2 regions of the Streptomyces sp. NPDC127092 genome follow, and region 2 is predicted to be linked to the other one. Evidence: riboswitches for the same ligand, from Rfam matches in the RefSeq annotation. Region 2 holds a riboswitch; the other holds the start of a gene.

Region 1 (14,415 bases), on a different contig from region 2:
TGAAAAATCACTCCTTGTGATCTGCTAGCGCGTACAGCACGATGGCGTCAAGAGGGCCATGGGGGATCATTCCTGGCCGTTTCGACCACAGCTTTCAGCAGCGTGTTTACACAACTGCTCCATCTACTGCGGGGTACATGATGCGAGAGACGGTTCAGGCCGAGGTCCTGATGAGCTTCCTCGTCTCCGAGGAGCTCTCCTTCCGGATCCCGGTGGAACTGCGATACGAGACCCGCGACCCCTATGCGGTGCGGATGACGTTCCACCTCCCCGGAGACGCGCCCGTGACCTGGGCCTTCGGGCGCGAGCTGCTGCTCGACGGGATCAACCGTCCCAGCGGGGACGGCGACGTGCACATCGCGCCGACCGACCCCGAGGGGCTCTCCGACGTGATGATCCGTCTTCAGGTCGGCGGCGACCGCGCCCTGTTCCGCGCGAGCGCACCGCCGCTCGTCGCCTTCCTCGACCGTACGGACAAGCTGGTCCCGCTCGGTCAGGAGGAGACGTGGGGCGACTTCGAGGACAGCCTGGAGGCGGCCCTCGGCCGCATCCTGGCGGAGGAGAACGCGGGTTGACCCACGAGGGATGACCGCCGGGCCTACTTGGCCCGGCGCCGCCGTCCGCCGCCACCGGCCCGCGCCGGGCGCTGTCCGCCGGCTCCCGGGCCGGGCCGGTCCGCCGAAACCACCAGTGCCGCAAGGCCGGTGGTGATCGGCACCGAGGCGACCAGACCGATCGAGCCGACCAGCGTCCGGACGATCTCCTCGGCCACCAGCTCGCTGTTGGCGACCGTCCCGACGCTGCTCTGCGCGATCGAGAACAGCAGCAACAGCGGCAGTGACGCGCCCGCGTAGGCCAGGACCAGCGTGTTCACCACCGAGGCGATGTGGTCGCGACCGATCCGGATCGCCGACCGGTAGAGCCGTCGGGGGCCCATCGTGGGGTCGGCCTGGTGGAGTTCCCAGACCGCCGAGGTCTGCGTCACCGTCACGTCGTCGAGCACGCCCAGCGAGCCGATGATGATTCCGGCGAGCAGCAGACCGGACATGTCGATGTCCGGGTACAGGCCGTGGATGAGGCCCGTGTTGTCGTCCGTGTTGCCGCTGAGCGAGGCCCAGTCGATGAAGAGCGAGCCGAGCAGACCGATCAGCAGCAGCGAGACCAGCGTGCCCAGCACCGCGACCGAGGTGCGGGCCGACAGGCCGTGGCACAGGTAGAGCGCGATCAGCATGATCGCGCTCGATCCGACGATGGCGACCAGGAGCGGATTCGATCCCTGGATGATCGCCGGCAGGATGAACAGGGTCAGCACCACGAAGCTCGCCGCCAGCGCGATCAGCGCCATCACGCCGCGCATCCGGCCGACGACCACGACGGCGAGCGCGAAGATGCCGGCGAGCACGATGATCGGCAGCTTCCGGTTTACGTCGGTGACGGAGTACTGCAGGTCGCGCGGCGCGTCGGGGGCGTACGCCACCACCACGCCCTGCCCCTCGTGGAGTTGCCGCGGCGCGTCCGGCTGCACGATCTCGGTGAACCGACGGCCCTTGTCCTGACCGGTGGTGACCTCGACGGTCGCCTTCTCGCACTGCCCCTGCTGGGCGTTGACCGCCTCGCGCCCCTGCGGGGTGGTGGTGTCGCCGGTCGGTGGGACCTGGGCGGCGTTCACGTCCTTGCAGTCGACCCGCTCGACGGAGACGACCTTGCCCTGCTCGGTCTGCCGGTCGAAGCCGACGCCCGTGCGCTCGTGCCCGGGAGCGCCGCCCGGCCACAGCACCACGAGGCCGACGACGACGGCGGTGGCGAAGGGGATGAGCACCGCGGCGATGACCTTCCGCAGGTGCCGGGAGACGGGTGCGGCGGGGCCGTGGCCGTGCGCATGGCTGTGCCCGTGGCCGTGCCCGTCGCCGTGGGGTTCGTGGGGCTGCTGCGTTGACGTCACCGACCGATCATCGCAAGAACGTGGAGGCCCCCACTGTTCAGCACGCCAGGGATGACGCTAGCGTTGTGACACCTTTGCACACGCGGGAGCTCGGAGCACCGGGCTGAGAGGGCGCTGATCACCGTACGCGCGTACCGATGTACGTACGGGAGGAGGCTGCGCCGACCGCCGAACCTGTTACCGGGTAATGCCGGCGTAGGGAGATTCGGTCTCATGACCATTCAGGATGCACGCACGCCTGCCTCCGACCAGGACCAGAGCGGCCCGGAGGAGCGCACGCCGGGCTGGCACAAGGGCTACGTCGAGGGTTCCCGCCCCGACATCCGGGTGCCCGTCCGCCAGGTGCACCTCACCAACGGCAAGGACGTGACGCTGTACGACACGTCCGGTCCGTACACCGACCCGACCATCGACACCGACGTGCGGCGCGGCCTGCCGCCGCTGCGCGAGAACTGGATCATCGCGCGCGGTGACACGGAGGAGTACCCGGGCCGTCCGGTCCGGCCCGAGGACGACGGCATCAAGCACACCTCGCCGCGCGGCGGCGGGCTGAGGAACCTCGACGCCGTCTTCCCCGGCCGCCCGCGGCTGCCCCGCCGGGGCCGCGACGGCCAGGCGGTGACGCAGCTCGCGTACGCCCGCCGGGGCGAGATCACCCCGGAGATGGAGTACGTCGCGATCCGCGAGAACGTCTCCCCCGAGGTCGTACGGGAGGAGATCGCGGCGGGCCGCGCGGTCCTGCCGGCGAACGTCAACCACCCGGAGATCGAGCCGATGATCATCGGCAAGCGGTTCCTGGTGAAGGTCAACGCCAACATCGGCAACTCGGCGGTCACCTCCTCCATCGAGGAGGAGGTGGAGAAGATGACGTGGGCGACCAAGTGGGGCGCCGACACGGTCATGGACCTCTCCACCGGCCGCAACATCCACACCACCCGCGAGTGGGTGCTGCGCAACTCCCCCGTGCCGATCGGCACCGTGCCGCTCTACCAGGCCCTGGAGAAGGTCGACGGCAAGGCCGAGGAGCTGACCTGGGAGATCTACAAGGACACGGTCATCGAGCAGGCCGAGCAGGGCGTCGACTACATGACGGTGCACGCCGGCGTGCTGCTGCCGTACGTGCCGCTGACCGCCCGCCGCAAGACCGGCATCGTCTCGCGCGGCGGCTCGATCATGGCCGCCTGGTGCCTCGCGCACCACAAGGAGAACTTCCTCTACACGAACTTCGAGGAGCTCTGCGAGATCCTCGCGGCGTACGACGTCACGTACTCGCTCGGCGACGGCCTGCGGCCCGGTTCGATCGCGGACGCCAACGACGCGGCGCAGTTCGCCGAGCTGAAGACCCTGGGCGAGCTCAACACGATCGCCAAGCGCCACAACGTGCAGACGATGATCGAGGGCCCGGGCCACGTCCCGATGCACAAGATCAAGGAGAACATCGACCTCCAGCAGGAGATCTGCGAGGAGGCGCCGTTCTACACGCTCGGCCCGCTGACCACGGACGTCGCTCCCGCGTACGACCACATCACCTCGGGCATCGGCGCGGCGATGATCGCCTGGTGGGGCACGGCGATGCTCTGCTACGTCACGCCCAAGGAGCACCTGGGCCTGCCGAACAAGGACGACGTGAAGACCGGCGTCATCACCTACAAGATCGCGGCGCACGCGGCGGACCTGGCCAAGGGTCACCCGGGTGCGCAGGAGTGGGACGACGCGCTGTCCGACGCGCGCTTCGAGTTCCGCTGGGAGGACCAGTTCAACCTGGCCATGGACCCGGACACGGCTCGTGAGTTCCACGACGAGACGCTTCCGGCGGAGCCTGCGAAGACGGCGCACTTCTGCTCGATGTGCGGCCCGAAGTTCTGCTCGATGAAGATCTCCCAGGACATCCGCCGGGAGCACGGCGGTGACCTGAAGGCGGACGAGATCGAGGCGGGCATGGCCGCGAAGTCGGCCGAGTTCGCCGCCGCCGGGAACCGGGTCTACCTGCCGATGGCGGAGTAGCCGGGACCCGTCCCGTACGTGCCGGCCCGCGAGACTCGGGGGAGTCGCGGGCCGGTGCCTCACTCCGGCCGGTGATCCGGCGGGCCGAAGTCCGGGCTGGTGAAGTCGGGGCTCGAGTAGGTCGGGCGGGGTGAAGGGGTGCCCTCGGCCGGGCTGGTGAAGTCCGGGCCGCTGTAGCCGACCTTGGGTATGCGGCCGGCCGGCGGCGGGGACTGCCGGGGGAGCGCCGGAGCCGTGGCGGCCCCGGCGGGCGCGGCGGCCAGCGCCTCGCGCAGGAAGGGCAGTACGCCGCGCTCCAGGAGCGCCTGGCGCCAGGCGTCCCTGGCGCGTGACAACTCGTCGTCGGGGGTTCCGGCCGGGACCTCCGTGGCGCCGTTGCGCAGAGCGGTGACGAGGAGTCCGGCCGCTGCCCAGAGCAGGCCGGCCGCGGCGACGGCGCCGAAGAACAGGCCCGCGGTGAGCAGGGTGTCGGCGAAGGCCGGGGCCGGGTCGAGCATCTTCAGGACGGCGCCGACGAGGAGGACGACGACCGCGGCGGTGCCCGCGAGGAGCGGTGCGAGGACGGTCACGACGGCGACGACGCCCGCGCCGTCCGTGTCGGCCGGCCCCTCGCCCGTGCCGCTTCGGGTGCCGCTTCCCGTACCGCTTCCGCTTGCGCCGCCCGTGCCCCGCGCCGCACCGCGGACCTGCTCGCGGACCTTCACGAAGTGGTCGTACTCGGTCGCGGCCGCCGTGGTGATGAGCGCGGTCGCGTTCAGGGCCATCGCACGCAGCTGGGCGGTGCTGAGCCGGGTCCCGGCCTCGGCGAGATCCGGGTGGTCGTGCGCGTTGCGCAGTGCCTCGTCGACGACCCGCTCGTACTCGGCGCGGTCCTCGGTCAGCAGGTGCGGAGCCACGTTCATGTGCATCCCCCGATGCTCCGTAGGGGCCGGAACCGGCCGTGCTCGACGGCGGATCAGGCGGAAACGGAGGAGAGCCTGCTACGGATGAGCCGATGGTAGGGCGGTTACGGCACGCGGTGACAGGGTGTTCCCGGAAATCGCCTTCCCCGGATGCGGAGGGTTATGCGTCAGGCGGGCAGCGGGAGTTGGACGACCAGCAGCTTTCCGGCCATGGTCACTCCGCCGTCCATCGCGATGGCGAGACCGTCCGCGTAGACGTGCGGGCCGTCGACGACCGGGCGCTCGCCCTCCTCGCCGTCCTCCGTGCCGACCTGGCCGAGAAGGTACGGGATGGGGCTGTGGCCGTGGACGATCCGGCTGCCGCCGTAGGTGCCGAGCAGCTCCCGCACCGCCTGCGGGCCGGCGGCCTCGTCGCGGAACGCGAAGCGCTTGGTGAACTTCCGGAACAGGTCCCAGACCTCGTCCGCGTCGTTCCGGTTGAGGATCTCGTGGACCTTGTCGTTGACGTCCTCGATGGTGTCGCCGTACTCCAGATACGCCGTGGTGTCCGAGTGCAGGAGCAGGTGGCCGTCCTGCTCGACGACGGCGTCGAGCCGGGACATCCACTGGAGGTGGACGTCCTGGAGGCGGTCCATGTCCTGCTTCTGGCCGCCGTTGAGCAGCCAGGCGGCCTGGAAGGTGGCGGTGCCGGCGCCGGAGCTGACCGGCGTGTCGCCGAAGCGCTTGGCGCCGATCAGGAGCAGTTCGTGGTTGCCCATGAGGGCCTTGCAGTAGCCGCCGGCGGCGGCGGCCTCGGCGGACAGGCGCATCACGAGGTCGATCACGCCGATGCCGTCGGGGCCGCGGTCGGTGAAGTCGCCGAGGAACCACAGGCGGGCGTTGCCGGCGGCCCAGCCGCCGTTCTCGTCGATGAGGCCCTGGGCGCGCAGCGCCTCCAGGAGCTCGTCGAGGTAGCCGTGCACGTCGCCGACGACGTAGAGCGGGCCGGGGCCGTCGCCCAGCGCGGGGGCCGGGGCCGGCTGGGGCACCGGCGTGACGTGGACCTGGACGGTGTCGCCCCGGTTGATGATCGGCAGGTCGCGCTCGGTCGGCGTGTACCCCTCGGGCGGCTCGTCGTCGGGGAACGCGTTGCCGGGGTGGCCCGGGGCGAGCGAGCCCAGGTGGAGCGTCGCGTCGGCCGGAGCGGCCGCGGGCACGGGAGCGGCGGGAGCGGCCGGAGCCGCTGGAGCGGCCACCGGGCCGGAGGCGGGAGCAGGAGCGGGCGCAGGCGCGGCCGCGGCGGGAGGCGTGGGTACGTCGGCCGGGAACGGCTCGGCCGCGTGCCCCTGGACGGGCACACGGGCGTACGGAGGTACACGGAAGTCACGCAACGTCGCCGTGCGCACCACGGGTTCCTGCCCGGCCCCCTGTGTCATCGACCCCTCCACCACCGTCGCGATGCCCTGCACATCGCGGACCGGCCTGGTCGTGGTGGTCCGCGGTGTCGTCCGCCCATCATAGGAATGAGGGTCCTCCTGTGTGACGCACCAGGGGTGGTGAATCCGGGTCCACTCCGGGTTCACCGGTTGTTTCGCCCGAATTGGGAAGGTCTAGGCCAGGGAACGGGCAGGGCCGCCCGAAGGTTTGGCCCTGCCCGTTGCCAGAGGTGCGGCCCCCGCCCCGCACCTCTCGTCCCCCTGTGGTCCGTCCTTCGCGGTCCCTGTTCCCGGGTTCAGTCCTTCGAGGGAGAGCGTGGCGGGCTCACCGTCGTCCGTGGCGAGCGTCGCTGCGAGGAGGTGCGGACGATCAGCTCCGTCGGTATCACCTGCTCGACCGGGCCGTCCGTCTCGATCCCCTCGATGGCGTCGATGAGGAGCTGGACGACGGCGGTGCCGATCCGGCGCGGCTTGAGCGAGAGCGTCGTGATGGGCGGTTCGGTGTTGGCGTAGACGGTCGACTCGCTGCAGCAGACGAGCAGCAGGTCGTCGGGCACCCGCAGCCCGTAGCGGCGGGCCGCCGCGAGCAGGTCGGTGCCGTTGGGGTCGAAGAGCCCGTACACGGCGTCGGGCCGGTCGGGCCGGGCGAGCAGCCGGTCGGCGGCGACGGCGCCCGCACAGGGGTCGTGCGCGGGGTAGGCCTCGTAGACGGGGTCCTGGCCGACCCGTTCGCACCAGTTGAGGTACGCGGTGGTGGAGAGCCGGGTGTAGGTGTCGGTGGTGGTTCCGGTGAGCAGGCCGATCCGGCGGGCGCCGGCGGCGGCGAGGTGGTCGAGCAGGTCGAGGACGGCTGCCTCGTGGTCGTTGTCGACCCAGGCGGTGACCGGGAGGGTGCCGGCGGGGCGGCCGTCGGAGACGACGGGCAGCCCCTGCCGGACCAGCTCGGTGACGACAGGGTCGTGGTCGGAGGGATCGATGACGACGGTTCCGTCGAGGGCGACGTTGGACCAGACGTCGTGTCGGGAGGTGGCGGGCAGGATGACGAGGGCGTAGCCGCGGGCGAGCGCGGCGGACGTCGCGGCCCTCGCCATCTCCGCGAAGTACGCGAATTCGGTGAAGGTGAAAGGTTCATCCCCGTACGTCGTCACGGTCAGGCCGATGAGGCCCGACTTGCCGGTACGGAGGGTGCGGGCTGCCGCGGACGGGCGGTAGCCCAGTCTGTCTGCGACCTCGCGGACGTGACGGCGGGTGGCGTCCGGGAGCCGGCCCTTGCCGTTGAGCGCGTCGGAGACAGTCGTGATGGAGACTCCGGCGGCGGCGGCCACGTCCCGGATGCCCGCTCGGCCCTGCCGGCTTCCCCGGGTCTGTGCCCGGCTCACCTGGTGCTTCCCTGCTGCTGTCATGGCGAGCCGATAGTAGGGCGATGGGGGCGGGTTGAGCCGGTCGCATATGCAGACATTGACAGGCACGTTTCTGCATGATCGACATCAAGGAAATGCCTTGGAACCAAAGGAAGTTCAGGTCAGAGCCATGAGGCCTGTGGTCCTCGTTGCCCGTGCGCCTGGTGAGGGTGCGAGGTCTCGAAGAGGTCTCAACTCACCTCTACGGGCGATGCGCGCCACGGCGCTCGCCACCGGCGCGCGCCACCCCTGGGCGCGCTCCCCCTGTGTCGGGTGCCGTTCGCGGCCCATTTGTCCACAGCCCATTCGCAGGCGGGCCGAATCCTCATAAGGTGAGGAGTATTGGTGGTACGGAAGGTCGAGGAGGACACAGAGTGAGCGAGACCAGCGGGACCAGCGGGACGAGCGCGTCGGGCCCCAGGCTGCGCGCCGTGCTGGACGGCGTCCCCACCTACAAGCCGGGCAAGCCGGCCGCCGCGGGCGGACCGGTCGCCTTCAAGCTGTCCTCCAACGAGAATCCCTATCCGCCGCTGCCGGGCGTGATGGAGCGCGTGCTGGCCGCCGGCGCGAACTTCAACCGCTACCCGGACATGGCCTGCACGGGCCTGATGGAGGAGCTCGCCGACCGCTTCGGCGTGCCCGTCTCCCACCTGGCCACCGGCACCGGCTCGGTCGGCGTGGCGCAGTCCCTGCTCCAGGCCACCTCCGGCCCGGGCGACGAGGTGATCTACGCCTGGCGTTCCTTCGAGGCGTACCCGATCATCACGCAGATCAGCGGGGCCACCTCGGTGCAGGTGCCGCTGACCGACGGCGAGGTGCACGACCTCGACGCGATGGCGGCGGCGATCACCGACCGGACCCGGCTGATCTTCGTCTGCAACCCGAACAACCCCACGGGCACGGCGGTGCGCCGCGCGGAGCTGGAGCGCTTCCTGGACCGGGTGCCCTCCGACGTCCTCGTGGTGATCGACGAGGCGTACCGGGAGTTCGTCCGCGACACCGAGATCCCGGACGGCATCGAGCTCTACCGCGACCGGCCGAACGTGGCGGTGCTGCGCACCTTCTCGAAGGCGTACGGCCTGGCCGGCCTGCGGGTGGGCTTCGCGGTCGCCCACGAGCCGGTGGCGGCCGCGCTGCGCAAGACGGCGGTGCCGTTCGGCGTGAGCCAGCTCGCGCAGGACGCGGCGGTGGCCTCGCTGCGGGCGGAGGACGAGCTGCTCGGGCGGGTCGGATCGCTGGTGGCCGAGCGCGAGCGGGTCCATGCGGGGCTCGTGGCCCAGGGCTGGACCGTGCCGGACACCCAGGCGAACTTCGTCTGGCTGCGGCTCGGCGAGCGGACCATGGACTTCGCGGCGGAGTGCGAGCGGCACGGCGTGGTGGTGCGGCCGTTCGCGGGGGAGGGCGTCCGCGTCACGATCGGTGAGTGCGAGGCGAACGACCTGTTCCTGAAGGCGGCGGAGGGCTTCCGCAAGGACGCCTAGTCCGTCAGGTCGGTCTCGGACGGGCTGACGGGGCGCGTCGTCGGACGGTCCCGTCAGTCGACGAGTTCCACGCGGATCGGGTCGCCGTCCCTGACGGTGGCGAGGATCCTCGGGTCGCCGTCCAGCGTGCCCAGGATGTTGCACGGGCTCGCGAGCCGCGGCTCGTCCCCGCGCGAGATGGGCGTCGGGCCGTAGGGAAGGGCGAGCGCGTCGCCCTCCGTCCAGAAGGCCACCGTGCCCGGCGCGACGACCTGCCGGGCGTCGGGCTCGACGGGGACGGAGACCGGAGTGTCGAAGTAGACCTCCTCGCCCCAGGTCCGGGCGGTGGAGGAGATCGGGAGAACCCCCGCGAGCGCCTTGCTCGTGGGGGTTTCGTCGATGGTGGCCGTGGTGTGGCCGGCGGGCCAGGAGAGACGTATCCGAAGGGTCATGGCCCGGATTCAACAATATGTTGAAGGTCTTGGGAAGGGGTGACCTTCGGTACAGGCACCCCCCCTATGCCTACGGATTTCGTATGAGCAATAATGCTTGTGAATGTGAACGCGTTCACAAGCGTGTCACCTTCCTCCCGTAATGGGTGGGATCAAAGGGGCAGACTGCCGATGTGACCACGGCGATGTAAGGAGAGACGACGTGGATCTAGCGTTGGCGCCGGAGACTCTGGCGCGCTGGCAGTTCGGTATCACGACCGTCTACCACTTCCTGTTCGTTCCGCTGACGATCTCCCTTGCGGCCCTCACCGCCGGTCTCCAGACGGCGTGGGTGCGCACGGAGAAGGAGAAGTACCTCAGGGCGACCAAGTTCTGGGGCAAGCTCTTCCTGATCAACATCGCCATGGGTGTCGTCACCGGCATCGTGCAGGAGTTCCAGTTCGGCATGAACTGGTCCGACTACTCCCGGTTCGTCGGTGACATCTTCGGAGCGCCCCTGGCCTTCGAGGCGCTGATCGCGTTCTTCTTCGAGTCGACCTTCATCGGCCTGTGGATCTTCGGCTGGGACAAGCTGCCGAAGAAGATCCACCTCGCCTGCATCTGGATGGTCTCGGTCGGCACCATCCTGTCCGCGTACTTCATCCTGGCGGCCAACTCGTGGATGCAGCACCCGGTCGGCTACCGGATCAACGCCGAGCGGGGCCGGGCCGAGCTCACGGACTTCTGGCACGTCCTCACGCAGAACACCGCGCTCACCCAGTTCTTCCACACCATGACCGCGGCCTTCCTGGTCGGCGGCGCCTTCATGGTCGGCATCTCGGCCTTCCACCTGGCCCGCAAGAAGCACATCCCGGTCATGCGGACCTCGCTGCGGCTCGGCCTGATCACCCTGATCATCGCCGGCCTCGGCACCGCGATCAGCGGTGACCTGCTCGGCAAGGTCATGTTCAAGCAGCAGCCCATGAAGATGGCCGCGGCCGAGGCGCTGTGGGACGGCGAGGCACCGGCCCCCTTCTCCGTCTTCGCCTACGGCGACGTCGAGAAGGGCCACAACAAGGTCGCCATAGAGATCCCGGGCCTGCTGTCCTTCCTCGCGAACGACGACTTCGACTCGTACGTGCCCGGCATCAACGACGTCAACAAGGCGGAGCAGGAGAGGTTCGGGCCCGGCGACTACCGGCCCAACATCCCGGTCGCCTACTGGGGCTTCCGCTGGATGATCGGCTTCGGCATGGCCTCGCTGGCCATCGGCGTCGTCGGGCTCTGGCTGACCCGCAAGAAGTTCATGCTGGCGCCGGGGCTGCGGACCGGTGAGGACGAAGTGCCGCATCTGGTCCTGTTCAAGCGGAAGGCGCTCAGCCCCCGCCTGGGCCGGTGGTACTGGATCGTCGCCCTCTGGACCATGGCCTTCCCGCTGATCGCCAACTCCTGGGGCTGGATCTTCACCGAGATGGGCCGGCAGCCGTGGGTCGTCTACGGCGTGCTGCGCACCCGTGACGCCGTCTCCCCCGGTGTGTCCCCGGGCGAGGTGCTGACCTCGATGATCGTCTTCACGCTGCTCTACGCCGTCCTCGCCGTGATCGAGGTCAGGCTGCTCGTCAAGTACGTGAAGGCCGGCCCGCCCGAGCTCACCGAGGACGACCTCAACCCGCCCACCCGGATCGGCGGGGACCGCGACGCCGACCGCCCCATGGCCTTCTCGTACTGAGGCTCAGGAGATCGAGGCATGGAACTCCACGACGTCTGGTTCGTACTCATCGCCGTCCTCTGGATCGGCTACTTCTTCCTCGAAGGCTTCGACTTCGGGGTCGGCGTCCTCACCAAGCTGCTCGCCCGCGACCGGTCCGAGAAGCGGGTGCTCATCAACACCATCGGCCCGGTCTGGGACGGCAACGAGGTGTGGCTGCTCACGGCGGGCGGCGCGACCTTCGCCGCCTTCCCCGAGTGGTACGCGACGCTCTTCTCCGGCTTCTACCTGCCGCTGCTGATCATCCTGGTCTGCCTGATCGTCCGCGGTGTCGCCTTCGAGTACCGGGCGAAGCGGCCCGAGGAGAACTGGCAGCGCAACTGGGAGCAGGCCATCTTCTGGACCTCCCTCGTCCCCGCGTTCCTGTGGGGTGTGGCCTTCGGCAACATCGTGCGCGGTGTGAAGATCGACCGGGAGATGGAGTACGTCGGCAGCCTCTGGGACCTGCTCAACCCGTACGCCCTCCTCGGCGGACTGGTCACGCTGACCCTCTTCACCTTCCACGGCGCGGTGTTCGCGGCGCTCAAGACGGTCGGGGACATCCGCGTCCGGGCACGTTCGCTCGCGCTCCGCCTGGGGATCGTCACGGCGGTGCTCGCGCTCGTCTTCCTCGTCTGGACCCAGGCGGACAAGGGTGACAGCTGGAGCCTGGCCGCGATGGTGGTCGCCGCGGTGGCGCTGGTCGGCGCGATCGGTGCGATCCGGATCGGGCGCGAGGGCTGGTCGTTCGCGCTCTCGGGCGTCACGATCGCCGCCGCGGTGGCGATGCTCTTCCTGACGCTCTTCCCGAACGTCATGCCCTCCACGCTGAACCCTGAGTGGAGCCTGACGGTGACCAACGCCTCGTCGAGCCCGTACACGCTCAAGATCATGACGTGGTGTGCCGCCGTCGCGACCCCGCTGGTGCTGCTCTACCAGAGCTGGACCTACTGGGTGTTCCGTAAGCGGATCGGGACCCAGCACATCGCGGAAGCGGCCCACTAGCCGCCCCTCAGCAGGGGAGCATGTTTCACGTGAAACCGATCGATCCACGACTGCTGCGCTACGCCGGGGCCACCCGCTTCTTCCTCCTGGCGGTGGTCGGCCTCGGCCTCGTCGGAGCGGCACTGATCGTCGCCCAGGCGATGCTCATCGCCGAGGTGGTGGTCGGGGCCTTCCAGAAGGATCTGTCGGTTTCCGGGCTCACCACGCCCCTGCTGCTGCTCGCCGCGGTGGCGGTGGGCCGGGGGCTGGTCTCCTGGCTCACCGAGCTCGCCGCCCACCGGGCGAGCGCGGCGGTCAAGTCCGAGCTGCGCGGCCGGCTGCTCCAGCAGGCGGCGCGGCTCGGACCGGGCTGGCTCAGCGGGCAGAGGGCCGGTTCGCTGGCGGCGCTCGCGACCCGGGGCGTGGACGCCCTGGACGACTACTTCGCCCGCTATCTGCCCCAGCTCGGGCTGGCGGTCGTGGTGCCGGTGGCGGTGCTCGCCAGGATCGTGACGGAGGACTGGATCTCGGCGGCGGTCATCGTGATGACGCTGCCGCTCATCCCGGTCTTCATGATCCTCATCGGCTGGTACACCCAGGCCCGGATGGACCGCCAGTGGAAGCTGCTCTCCCGGCTCTCGGGACACTTCCTCGACGTGGTGGCCGGGCTTCCGACCCTCAAGGTCTTCGGCCGGGCCAAGGCCCAGGCCGAGAACATCCGGTCGATCACCGCCGACTACCGGCGGGCGACCATGCGGACGCTGCGGATCGCCTTCCTGTCCTCCTTCGCCCTGGAGCTGCTGTCGACCCTGTCGGTGGCGCTGGTCGCGGTCGGCATCGGCATGCGCCTGGTCCACGGCAGTCTCGACCTCTACACCGGTCTCGTCATCCTGGTCCTGGCGCCCGAGGCGTACCTTCCGCTGCGGCAGGTGGGCACGCAGTACCACGCGGCGGCCGAGGGGCTCGCCGCCGCCGAGGAGATCTTCGAGGTCCTGGAGCGCCCGCTGCCGGCCGGCGGTGCGGAGCCCGTGCCCGCGTCCGTACGGCTTGAGCTCGACCGGGTGACGGTACGCCACGCGGGCCGGTCCGAACCCTCCCTGGACGCCGCCACGCTCACCGTGGAGCCGGGCGAGACCGTGGCCCTAGTCGGACCCAGCGGCGTCGGCAAGTCCACGCTGCTCGACGTGGTGCTCGGCTTCACGGCACCGGAGAACAGCGGCGCGGGGAACGGGCCGGAGGGCGGCGTTGTCCGGGTCGGCGGGGTGGACCTCTCCTCGCTCGACCTGGACGAGTGGCGCTCCCGGATCGCCTGGGTGCCGCAGCGGCCCTATCTCTTCGCCGGGACGATCGCCGAGAACGTCCGCCTGGCCCGCCCCGACGCCTCCGACGCGGCCGTGCGCCGGGCCCTGCGGGACGCGGGCGCGGACGACTTCGTCGCCGAACTGCCGGACGGCGCCGACACCCTGCTGGGTGAGGACGGCGCCGGGCTCTCGGCGGGGCAGCGGCAGCGGCTCGCCCTGGCCCGGGCGTTCCTGGCCGACCGGCCGCTGCTGCTCCTCGACGAGCCGACCGCCGCACTCGACGGCGAGACCGAGGCCGCCGTCGTCGAGGCGGTCCGCCGCCTCTCCGCGGGCCGCACCGTCCTCCTGGTCGTCCACCGCCCGGCGCTGCTCGCCGTCGCGGACCGGGTGGTGCGCCTCGCTCCGGCCGGGAGCCGGGCGGACGGGGCCGCGCCGACCGAGCCGGCCGCGCCGGCGGTCGCCGCGGGCAGCCCACACGTGGCCGGCCTGCTGCCGGACGGCTCGCCCGCGCCGACCGAGGACCCGGCCCGGGCCGCCGGTCCAGGGGACACCACGGGTGTACAGGGTGAGCTTCGCGAGGCTGTGGCCGGTGCCGGTGCCGGTGCCGGTGCCGGTGCCGAGGGCGGGGCCGCGTCGGGGACGGCCGCGGACCGGGGCTCCGCCACGGGGTCCGTCTTCGCGCGGGTGCGTGCCATGGCAGGGGAACTGCGGGGCCGGATGGTGCTCGCGCTGCTGCTCGGGAGCCTCGCGCTGGGGTCCGCTGTCGGGCTCATGGCCGTGTCCGGCTGGCTCATCTCGCGGGCCTCCGAACAGCCGCCCGTCCTCTATC
Region 2 (8,525 bases):
CAGCCCTTGTTGTCCTGGATGCGGTAGTGCAGCCAGTACTGGTTGATCGCCGTCAGCTCGCCGGTCAGCTGCTCGTTGAGGAACTCGAGGACCTCGGGGTCGCCCTGCATCGCTTCAGGATCCTTCCACGCATGTCGGTGCCGCCACTGGGCAGGATGGCCGCATCCTCGCAGCACGAATGGGTGGCGTCCAGTAAGTACAGGCTTACTGTGGGTTGCCTTAATTGTCAGAATATCCCCAGGGATGTCGAGGCATGGCTGGTCATGACCACCCCTCGCGGTCTGTCACCATGGATGACATGGGTCAGCCGGAGGGCGGAGCACGCCGGGAAACAGGAGTGGCGGTTTCGTCGGATCTGCCGCCGGGGCAGCGGCTCCAGCGCGGCTGGCCGGTGACCCACTACGGCCCCGTTCCCCGGTTCAAGCCGGAGCGCTGGGAGTTCCGGGTCTTCGGGGCGACCGCCGACGGCGACAAGCGCTGCTGGAACCACGAGGAGTTCTCGGCGCTGCCCTTCGCCACCGTCGTGGCGGATCTGCACTGCGTGACGAAATTCAGCATGCTCGGGGCCGAATGGGGTGGTGTGCCCGCCCGTACGCTCCTGGAGCTCGCCCCGCCCGCGCCGAACGTCACCCACGTCATGGTCTGGGCGGAGTACGGCTACAGCGCCAACATGCGGCTCGCCGACTTCGCCTCGGAGCGCACCATCTTCGCCACCCACAAGGACGGCGAACTGCTCACCGCCGAACACGGCTTCCCGCTGCGGCTCGTGGTGCCGCACCTGTACGCCTGGAAGGGCCCCAAGTGGGTCCGGGGCGTGGAGTACATGGCCGCCGACCGGCGTGGCTTCTGGGAGGAGCGCGGGTACCACAACATCGGTGACCCGTGGACGGAGCAGCGCTACTCGTACCAGGAGGAGCCGGGCGACGGCCCTGAGCTCTGACGTCCTCGCGGCCGTCAGCGGTGGTACCGGCCGTCAGTGGTGGTACTGGTGGACGACGGCGTGGCCCTTGCCGCGGCCGATCATCCACTTGTTGACCGGCGTGGTGATCACGAAGGCGGCGGCCAGCGCGATGGCGAGCACGATCCAGAACAGCGGCTCGGAGAGGTGGGCGTCCATGGCGCCGGGCCACAGGGCGATCACGCCGTTGTCGATGATCTCCATGACCGCGATGGACAGCGTGTCGGCGGCGAGCGCGACCTTGAACGCGGTCTTGAAGTCGACGCCGGCCTTCAGGATGCCGCGCAGGGTGAGCGCGTAACCGAAGAAGAACGCCAGGATGATCGCGAGCACCATCGTCGGCAGGTTCCCCCAGCCGAACGCGGTGCCGATGACCATGCCGAGCACCTCGCCGATGGCGCAGCCGGTGAGGCAGTGGAGGGTGGCCTGGGCGGCCGTCGACCAGGACACCTTGCCGTGCCCGTGGTGGTGCTGGTGCTGCTCGTGGCCCTCGTGGGTGGCGTGCTGCTGGTGTGCGGCGTGGTCCTCGTGAGCGGCGTGGTGTTCGTGGGTCTGGTGCTGCTCGTGGTGGGCGTGCGCTTCGTGCTGCATGAGTGCCCCCAAGTTCGGGTAGCGGTTCCTCCGTACTCAGGAACCGTATACCCCCCTAGGGTATTCCTCAACGGGAATTCAGATCCGCAGCTTCTTCAGCAGCTCCACGTCCGCCTTGTGCCCCTGCGGTCCGCCGGGAGTCTCGATGACCAACGGCACGCCGTCGGTCGCGGGGTGGCCCAGCAGGTTCCGGAACGCGTCCTGGCCGATGTGACCGGCCCCGATGTTGGCGTGCCGGTCCTTGTGCGCCCCCACGACGTCCTGGGAGTCGTTGGCGTGGATCAGCTTCAGCCGGCCCTCGCCGACCACCCCCACCAGCTCGTCGAGCGTGCGGGCCGCGCCGTCGGGACCGGTCAGGTCGTGCCCCGCGGCGAAGACGTGACAGGTGTCGAGGCAGATTCCCAGCTTCGGGTGGTGGTCGAGGGCGTCGAAGTACGGCCCGAAGTCCTCCGCCGTCGAGCAGAGCGAGAAGCCCTGCCCGGCCGTCGACTCGATGAGCAGGTCCGGGTCGTCCTCGTGCGTCAGCTCGTCGAGCAGCGGCAGCATCCGCTCCCGCACCTGCGCCAGGGCCTCGGCGCGCGGCCGGCCCCCGGTCGCCGAGCCGGTGTGCACGACCACGCCCCGGGCGCCGATCTGCCGCGCGCGGCGCAGTGAGTGCCGCAGCGAGTCCACCGACCTCTCCACGGTGGCCTCGGTGTGCGAGCCGAAGTTGATCAGGTACGGGGCGTGGACCCAGGCCGACAGGCCCTCGGCCGCGCAGCCGGCCCGGAACAGCTCGTCCTGGGCCGGGTTGCCGGCCGGGGTGGCCCAGCCGCGCGGGTTGGCGACGAAGACCTGCACCGTCTCGGCGCCGAGCTCCCGGGCGTACCCGAGACCGACCGTGGCGAGACCGCCGGCCACGGGGACATGGCCGCCGACGGGGTTGCGCATGAGTTCCTACAGTCCCTTGATCGTGATGGCGATGGTGGAGCCCTCGGCGGCCGTGGAGCCGCCCTCGACGGACTGGCCCGTGACCGTGTCGCCGAGGAACGGGAAGGTCTTCTCGACCTTCACCTCGAAGCCGGCGTCCTCCAGCTCGGTGCGGGCCTCGTCGGCCGACATGCCGACCACGTCCGGGACCTCGACCATCTTCGGTCCCTTGGAGACGGTCAGCGTGACCGTGTCGCCCTTCGCCGCCCGGCTGCCCTCGGCGAGGGACTGCGCGGCGACGGAACCGGCCTCCTCGGGCGAGTTGATCTTCTCCGGCGCGACGACGACCTTCAGACCGGCTTCCTGGAGCGTGGCGGTGGCGTCCTCGACCGACTCGCCGGTGACGGCGGGCACGTCGATCGGCGTGCCCTTGCTGACCACGAGCGCGACGGCCGAGTCGGGGCTGCGCTCGGTGCCCGGCTCGGGGTCGGAGCCGATCACGGCGCCCTGCGCGACCGAGTCGCTGAACTCGTACGTGATGACGCCGGTCGCCAGGCCCTCCTCGGCCAGGGTCTTCCTGGCCTCGGCGAGCGGCGTCCCCTTGAGGTTCGGGACCTTCACGATCCGCGGGCCGCGGGACAGCGTGAGCGTCACCGTGCCGTTGCCGCGGATGCGCTCGCCGGGCGCCGGGTCGACGGCCATGACGGTGCCGCGCTCGTACACGTCGCTGAACGCCCGCTCGGTCGTCCCCACGTCGAGCCCGGCGTCCGCCAGGCGCTTCGTGGCCTGCGCCTCGGTCTGGCCGAGGACGGCGGGGACGCGCGTGAACTGGCCGGAGTTGATGTACCAGACGCCGGTCCCGATGCCGAGGGCGAGCAGGACGGCGGCGACGACGAGGAGCGGCCCGCGCGGGCGGCGCCTCGGAGCGGGCGCCGCCGTCGCCGTCGCCGCCTCGGCGGCGGCCGGCGGCAGCACGCTGGTGTGCTCCACCGGGAGCGGCTGGACGCGCGGGATGACGGAGGTCCGGTCCTCGGCGCCGCCGCCCTCCGGCTCCGCCTGGGCGCGGGCCTGCGGGGGCACGGCGTCGAGCTGCTCGTCGCCGAGCGCGGCGCGGGCCTCCCGGGTCCGGGCGAGCAGGTCCACCGCGTCGTACGGCCGCAGGTCGGGATTGCGCGCCGTGGCGCTCGCCACCAGCTCGTCCAGCTCCACGGCGAGGCCGGGGACGGCGGCGGAGGGCGCGGGCACGTCGGTGTTCAGGTGCTGGTAGAGCACCTGGGCCGGGGTGTCGCCGGAGTGCGGCTTGCCGCCGGTCAGCATCTCGTACAGGACCACACCGCACGCGTACACGTCGGCACGGGTGTCGGCGGTGCCGTGCTCGATCTGCTCCGGCGCAAGGTACGAGACGGTGCCGAGGACCGAGCCGGTGGTGTCGGTGTTCGAGCCCACGGCCCGGACCAGCCCGAAGTCGGCGACCTTCACCCGGCCGTCGTCCCCTATCAGGACGTTCTCCGGCTTCATGTCCCGGTGCACGAACCCGGCCCGGTGCGCGGCGCCGAGCGCGGCGAGCACCGGCTCCAGGACGTCGAGCGCGGCCCGCGGCCGGAGGGCTCCGCGCTCGCGCAGGACGTCGCGGAGGGTGCAGCCGGCGACGTACTCCATCGCGAGGTAGACGTACGCGCCGTCCGCGCCCTGGTCGAAGACGCCGACGACGTTGGGGTGCGAGAGGCGCGCGACGGACTTGGCCTCGCGCATGAACCGCTCCACGAACGCGGCGTCCGTGGCGAGGTCCGGATGCATCACCTTGAGCGCGAGCACCCGGTCGAGCCGGGTGTCCACGGCCCGGTAGACCGTGGCCATCCCGCCGACGGCGACACGCGCGTCGACGCGGTAGCGGCCGTCGAGCAGCCGCCCGACGAGGGGGTCCTGAAGGGTCGTGTCCACGGCGTCGAGTCTACGAGGGCCCCGGACCCGCCCCGGCCCCCGCGCCCGTACTGCAGCGCAGCTGTGACGAGGGGGCCGGGCGCGGGGGAGCCGGGGCGGGACCAGGCCCGTACCGGTCGGTCCTAGAAGGCGGGGCGCTCCGGGTCCAGGTGGGCGCGGCCGGCGTGCGGGGAGGACGGTTCGGCGAAGTGGCGGCGCGGGATGCGGCCCGCGCGGTGGGCCAGGCGGCCCGCCTCGACCGCGTGGCGCATCGCCTCGGCCATCAGGACGGGCTCCTGCGCGCGCGTGACCGCGGACGCCAGCATCACCGCCGCGCAGCCCAGCTCCATGGCCTGCGCCGCGTCCGATGCCGTCCCCGCCCCCGCGTCGAGGATCACCGGAACGCCCGCCCGGTCCACGATCAGCTCGAAGTTGTGCGGGTTGCGGATGCCGAGGCCGGAGCCGATCGGCGAGCCCAGCGGCATGATCGCCGCGCAGCCGACGTCCTCCAGCTTCCGCGCGAGGACCGGGTCGTCGTTGGTGTACGGCAGCACGACGAAACCGTCGTCCACGAGCGTCTCGGCGGCGGCGAGCAGCTCCTCGCCGTCCGGCAGCAGGGTCCGCTCGTCGGCGATGACCTCCAGCTTGATCCAGTCGGTGCCCAGCGCCTCCCGCGCGAGCCGGGCGGTGAGCACGGCCTCGCCGGCCGTGAAGCAGCCCGCCGTGTTCGGCAGCACCTGGATGCCGAGCCGCTCCAGGACCGACAGGACCGAGCCCCGGACCGTCGGGTCGAGACGGCGCATCGCGACCGTCGTCAGCTCCGTGCCGCTCGCGACGAGCGAGCGCTCCAGGACCTCGAGGCTGGGCGCCCCGCCCGTACCCATGATCAGCCGGGACGAGAACTCCGTACCGCCCATCAGGAACACGTCGTCGGACATCGCGCTCAGCCTCCCTGCACCGCGGTCAGGACCTCGACCCGGTCGCCGTCGCCGAGCAGGGTCGCGGCCCACTGGCTGCGCGGGACCACGGTCTCGTTCACGGCGGCGGCCACTCCGGAGGGGGCCGTGGTGAGGGTGGCGACGAGGGCGTCGAGGGAGAGCGGGCCGTCCAGGGCCCGGGACTCCCCGTTCACGGAGAGGGACAGGGGCGCGTTCATGCGTGCTCCAGGTGGGCGGAGGAGAAGCGGCGGGCGGTGAAGGGGCGTGCCTCGTCCGGCAGCGTGCCGGTGGTCAGCGCCTCCGCCATGACGTCGCCGGTGACCGGGGTGAGCAGCACCCCGTTGCGGTAGTGGCCGGTGGCCAGGTGCAGCCCGGGCAGGGCGCTGGGGCCGAGCAGCGGCGCGTTGTCGGGCGAGCCGGGCCGCAGCCCGGCGCGGGTCTCGGTGAGGGGCAGCTCGGTGATGCCCGGGACCAGCTCGTGCGCGTCGCGCAGCAGCTCGTACACCCCGCCGGCGGTGACGGTGGTGTCCCAGCCGAGCTCCTCGCTGGTGGCGCCGACGACCAGCTCGCCGTTCTCGCGCGGCACGAGGTAGACGTGGCTGCCGCGGACGACCGCCCGGACCGTCCGGGACAGGAACGGCGCGTACGCGGGCGGCACCCGCAGCCGCAGCACCTGCCCCTTCACGGGCCGCACGGGCGGCAGGACCCTCTCCGGCACGCCGGCGAGCCGCCCGCTCATGCTGCCGGCGGCGAGGACCACCTGCTCCGCGGCCGGCTCGGTGCCGTCCGCGAGCACCGCGCCCGCCGCCCGGTCGCCCGCCACGGTGAGCCGCTCCGCGTGCGAGCGGTGGAAGACCACCCCGGCCCGCTCGCACGCCACCACGAGGGCGTCGGCGAGCCGCCGCGGGTCGACCTGGTGGTCGCCGTCCACCCGCAGGCCGCCCCGCACGCCCGGCGCCAGCATCGGTTCCAGGCGGCGGCACTCGCGGCCGCTCAGCCACTCGGACGCGAGCCCGCAGCGGGTCTGCAGCGCGTGGAGTTCGCGCAGGTGGGCCCGGTCGTCGGCGTCGAGCGCGACGGCGAGCGTGCCGCAGGCGCGGTAGCCGACGTCCATGCCGCCGGTCGCCTCGGCGAGCTCGGCGACGAAGTCGGGATAACGGCGGGCGGAGGCCAGGTTGAGGCCGAGCAGGGTCTCCTCGCCGTAGTGGAGTTCGGTGACGGCGGCGAGCATGCCCGCCGCCACCCGGGCGGCCCCGCCGCCCGGCTCGGGGTCGGCCACGGCGGTGCGCAGCCCGCGCTGCGCGGCGCGCCAGGCCGTGACCAGGCCGATGATGCCGCCCCCGACGACGAGAACGTCCGAGGTACTGCGTGTACGCGACATGGGCGTCCAGCCCCTCCCTTCGCCGGCATGACCCGGATCAGGTTCGTACGGTCGGAGGCCGGCCAGCCTCCCTCTCAGCCCGGTCCGTCCGGGCTCCCGCGAGTGCTTTACGGCGGCCAGACTAACCGCCGGGACCCGACCGCCGCAGGACCCCTCCCTTCCTGACGTCCCGTCAGGTGAATAGAGTGGCCGGGTGAGCGAGCAGAGCGAGCAGCAGCAGGCCGGGGACCCGTCGCAGCAGCGGTCACCCGACCGGACCGAACGGCACGTCGTGATCGCCGGCGCCGGGATGGCGGGCGTCCAGACCGCGGTCGCCCTGCGCGAGCAGGGCTTCACCGGCCCCGTCACCCTCGTCGGCGCCGAACCCCACCAGCCCTACGACCGGCCCCCGCTGTCCAAGGCGGTGCTGCTCGGCAACGCCGAGGGCTCCGCCTTCGACGTCGACTTCGCCGCCCTCGACGTCGACCTCCGCCTCGGCGTCGAGGTCACCGGCCTGCGCGCCGCCGACCACGAGGTCGACACCGAGGCCGGCCCCGTCCCCTACGACGTCCTCGTCGTCGCCACCGGCGCCCACCCGCTCACCCTGCCCGGCTCCGAAGGCGTCCCCGGCGTCCACCTGCTGCGCACCCTCGACGACGCCGCCCGGCTCAGGCCCGTCCTGGAGCGCCGCCACGACATCGTCGTCGTCGGCGCCGGCTGGATCGGCGCCGAGTTCACCACCGCCGCCCGGCAGGCCGGCTGCGCCGTCACCGTCGTCGAGGCCGCCGGCCGCCCGCTCGCCGGAGCGCTGCCGGCCGAGGTCACCGCGCCCATGGCCGCCTGGTACGCCGAGAGCGGCGCCGAACTCCGGCTGCACGCGCGCGTGGAGCACGTCGAGAAGGGCCGGGTCGTCCTCACCGCCGACTCCGACGACTTCGGCGCCACCGGCGAGACCCTCGAACTGCCCGCCGACGCCGTCGTCGTCGGCATCGGCGCCCGCCCCGCCACCGGCTGGCTCGAAGGGTCCGGCGCCGCCCTCGACCCCAGCGGCGCGCTCACCGCCGACGACCACCTGCGCACCTCGCTGCCCGACGTGTACGCCGTCGGCGACTGCGCCTCCTTCCCGTCCGCCCGTTACGGCGAACGGCTCCTCGTCCACCACTGGGACAACGCCCTCCAGGGCCCCCGGACCGTCGCCGCCGGGATCGTCGGCGAGGCACCCGAGCCGTACGACCCGGTGCCCTACTTCTGGTCCGAGCAGTTCGGCCGCTTCGTCCAGTACGCCGGACACCACGGCGCCGCCGACACCCTGCTGTGGCGCGGCGACCCGGCCGACGAGACCTGGACGGTCCTGTGGCTGCGCGACGAGACCCCGGTCGCCCTGCTCGCCGTCGGCCGGCCGCGCGACCTGGCCCAGGGCCGCAGGCTGATCGAGCACGGCACTCCCGTCGACCCGGCGCGGGCCGCCGACCCCTCCGTACCTCTGAAGGCGGCAGTCCGGTAGGGCCCGACTACCGACTGTCAGTCCAAGATGGCAGGCTTGTCCCGTGACCGAGATTGACGCAAAGATCGATGCTCTCGTCCCCGCCTGGCTCTACCTGCCCGACATCGCCGAGATGCTCGACGTCGAGGTGACGCGCGTGCGGCAGCTGGTCAAGGAGGGCCAGCTCATCGCCGTGCGCCGCGAAGTGCGCCCCGGCGAGAAGATCCTCCAGGTGCCGGCCGCCTTCATCCAGGACGGCAAGGTCGTCAAGGGCCTCTCCGGCACCCTGACGCTCCTGAGGGACGACGGCTTCAGCGACGAAGAGATGCTGGAGTGGCTCTTCACTCCGGACCCGACCCTGCCGGG

The links. A riboswitch is a leader RNA that binds a small molecule or an ion and turns the genes downstream of it on or off. The one in region 2 is predicted to bind thiamine pyrophosphate.
Region 1: it holds a riboswitch for thiamine pyrophosphate, as region 2 does, so the genes downstream of both, thiC (phosphomethylpyrimidine synthase ThiC) here and thiO (glycine oxidase ThiO) in region 2, are expected to answer to the same signal.

Annotation. Positions count from the first base shown of each region.
Region 1 is NZ_JBHXFE010000022.1:84,157-98,571, reverse strand. Features, by position in the region: gene ACFWJO_RS19845 (IclR family transcriptional regulator) at 1-3, shown strand, start outside; gene ACFWJO_RS19840 (SsgA family sporulation/cell division regulator) at 141-575, shown strand; gene ACFWJO_RS19835 (YibE/F family protein) at 599-1,942, opposite strand; TPP riboswitch at 2,015-2,161, shown strand; gene thiC (phosphomethylpyrimidine synthase ThiC) at 2,156-3,946, shown strand; gene ACFWJO_RS19825 (hypothetical protein) at 4,006-4,854, opposite strand; gene ACFWJO_RS19820 (metallophosphoesterase) at 5,016-6,278, opposite strand; gene ACFWJO_RS19815 (LacI family DNA-binding transcriptional regulator) at 6,560-7,666, opposite strand; gene hisC (histidinol-phosphate transaminase) at 8,038-9,144, shown strand; gene ACFWJO_RS19805 (cyclophilin-like fold protein) at 9,198-9,575, opposite strand; gene ACFWJO_RS19800 (cytochrome ubiquinol oxidase subunit I) at 9,778-11,283, shown strand; gene cydB (cytochrome d ubiquinol oxidase subunit II) at 11,302-12,306, shown strand; gene cydD (thiol reductant ABC exporter subunit CydD) at 12,327-14,415, shown strand, end outside.
Region 2 is NZ_JBHXFE010000014.1:82,182-90,706, reverse strand. Features, by position in the region: gene bfr (bacterioferritin) at 1-110, opposite strand, end outside; gene ACFWJO_RS14340 (sulfite oxidase-like oxidoreductase) at 299-940, shown strand; gene ACFWJO_RS14335 (DUF4396 domain-containing protein) at 974-1,549, opposite strand; gene ACFWJO_RS14330 (deoxyribonuclease IV) at 1,628-2,479, opposite strand; gene pknB (Stk1 family PASTA domain-containing Ser/Thr kinase) at 2,486-4,399, opposite strand; gene ACFWJO_RS14320 (thiazole synthase) at 4,522-5,316, opposite strand; gene thiS (sulfur carrier protein ThiS) at 5,322-5,534, opposite strand; gene thiO (glycine oxidase ThiO) at 5,531-6,697, opposite strand; TPP riboswitch at 6,695-6,807, opposite strand; gene ACFWJO_RS14305 (NAD(P)/FAD-dependent oxidoreductase) at 6,891-8,180, shown strand; gene ACFWJO_RS14300 (Rv2175c family DNA-binding protein) at 8,224-8,525, shown strand, end outside.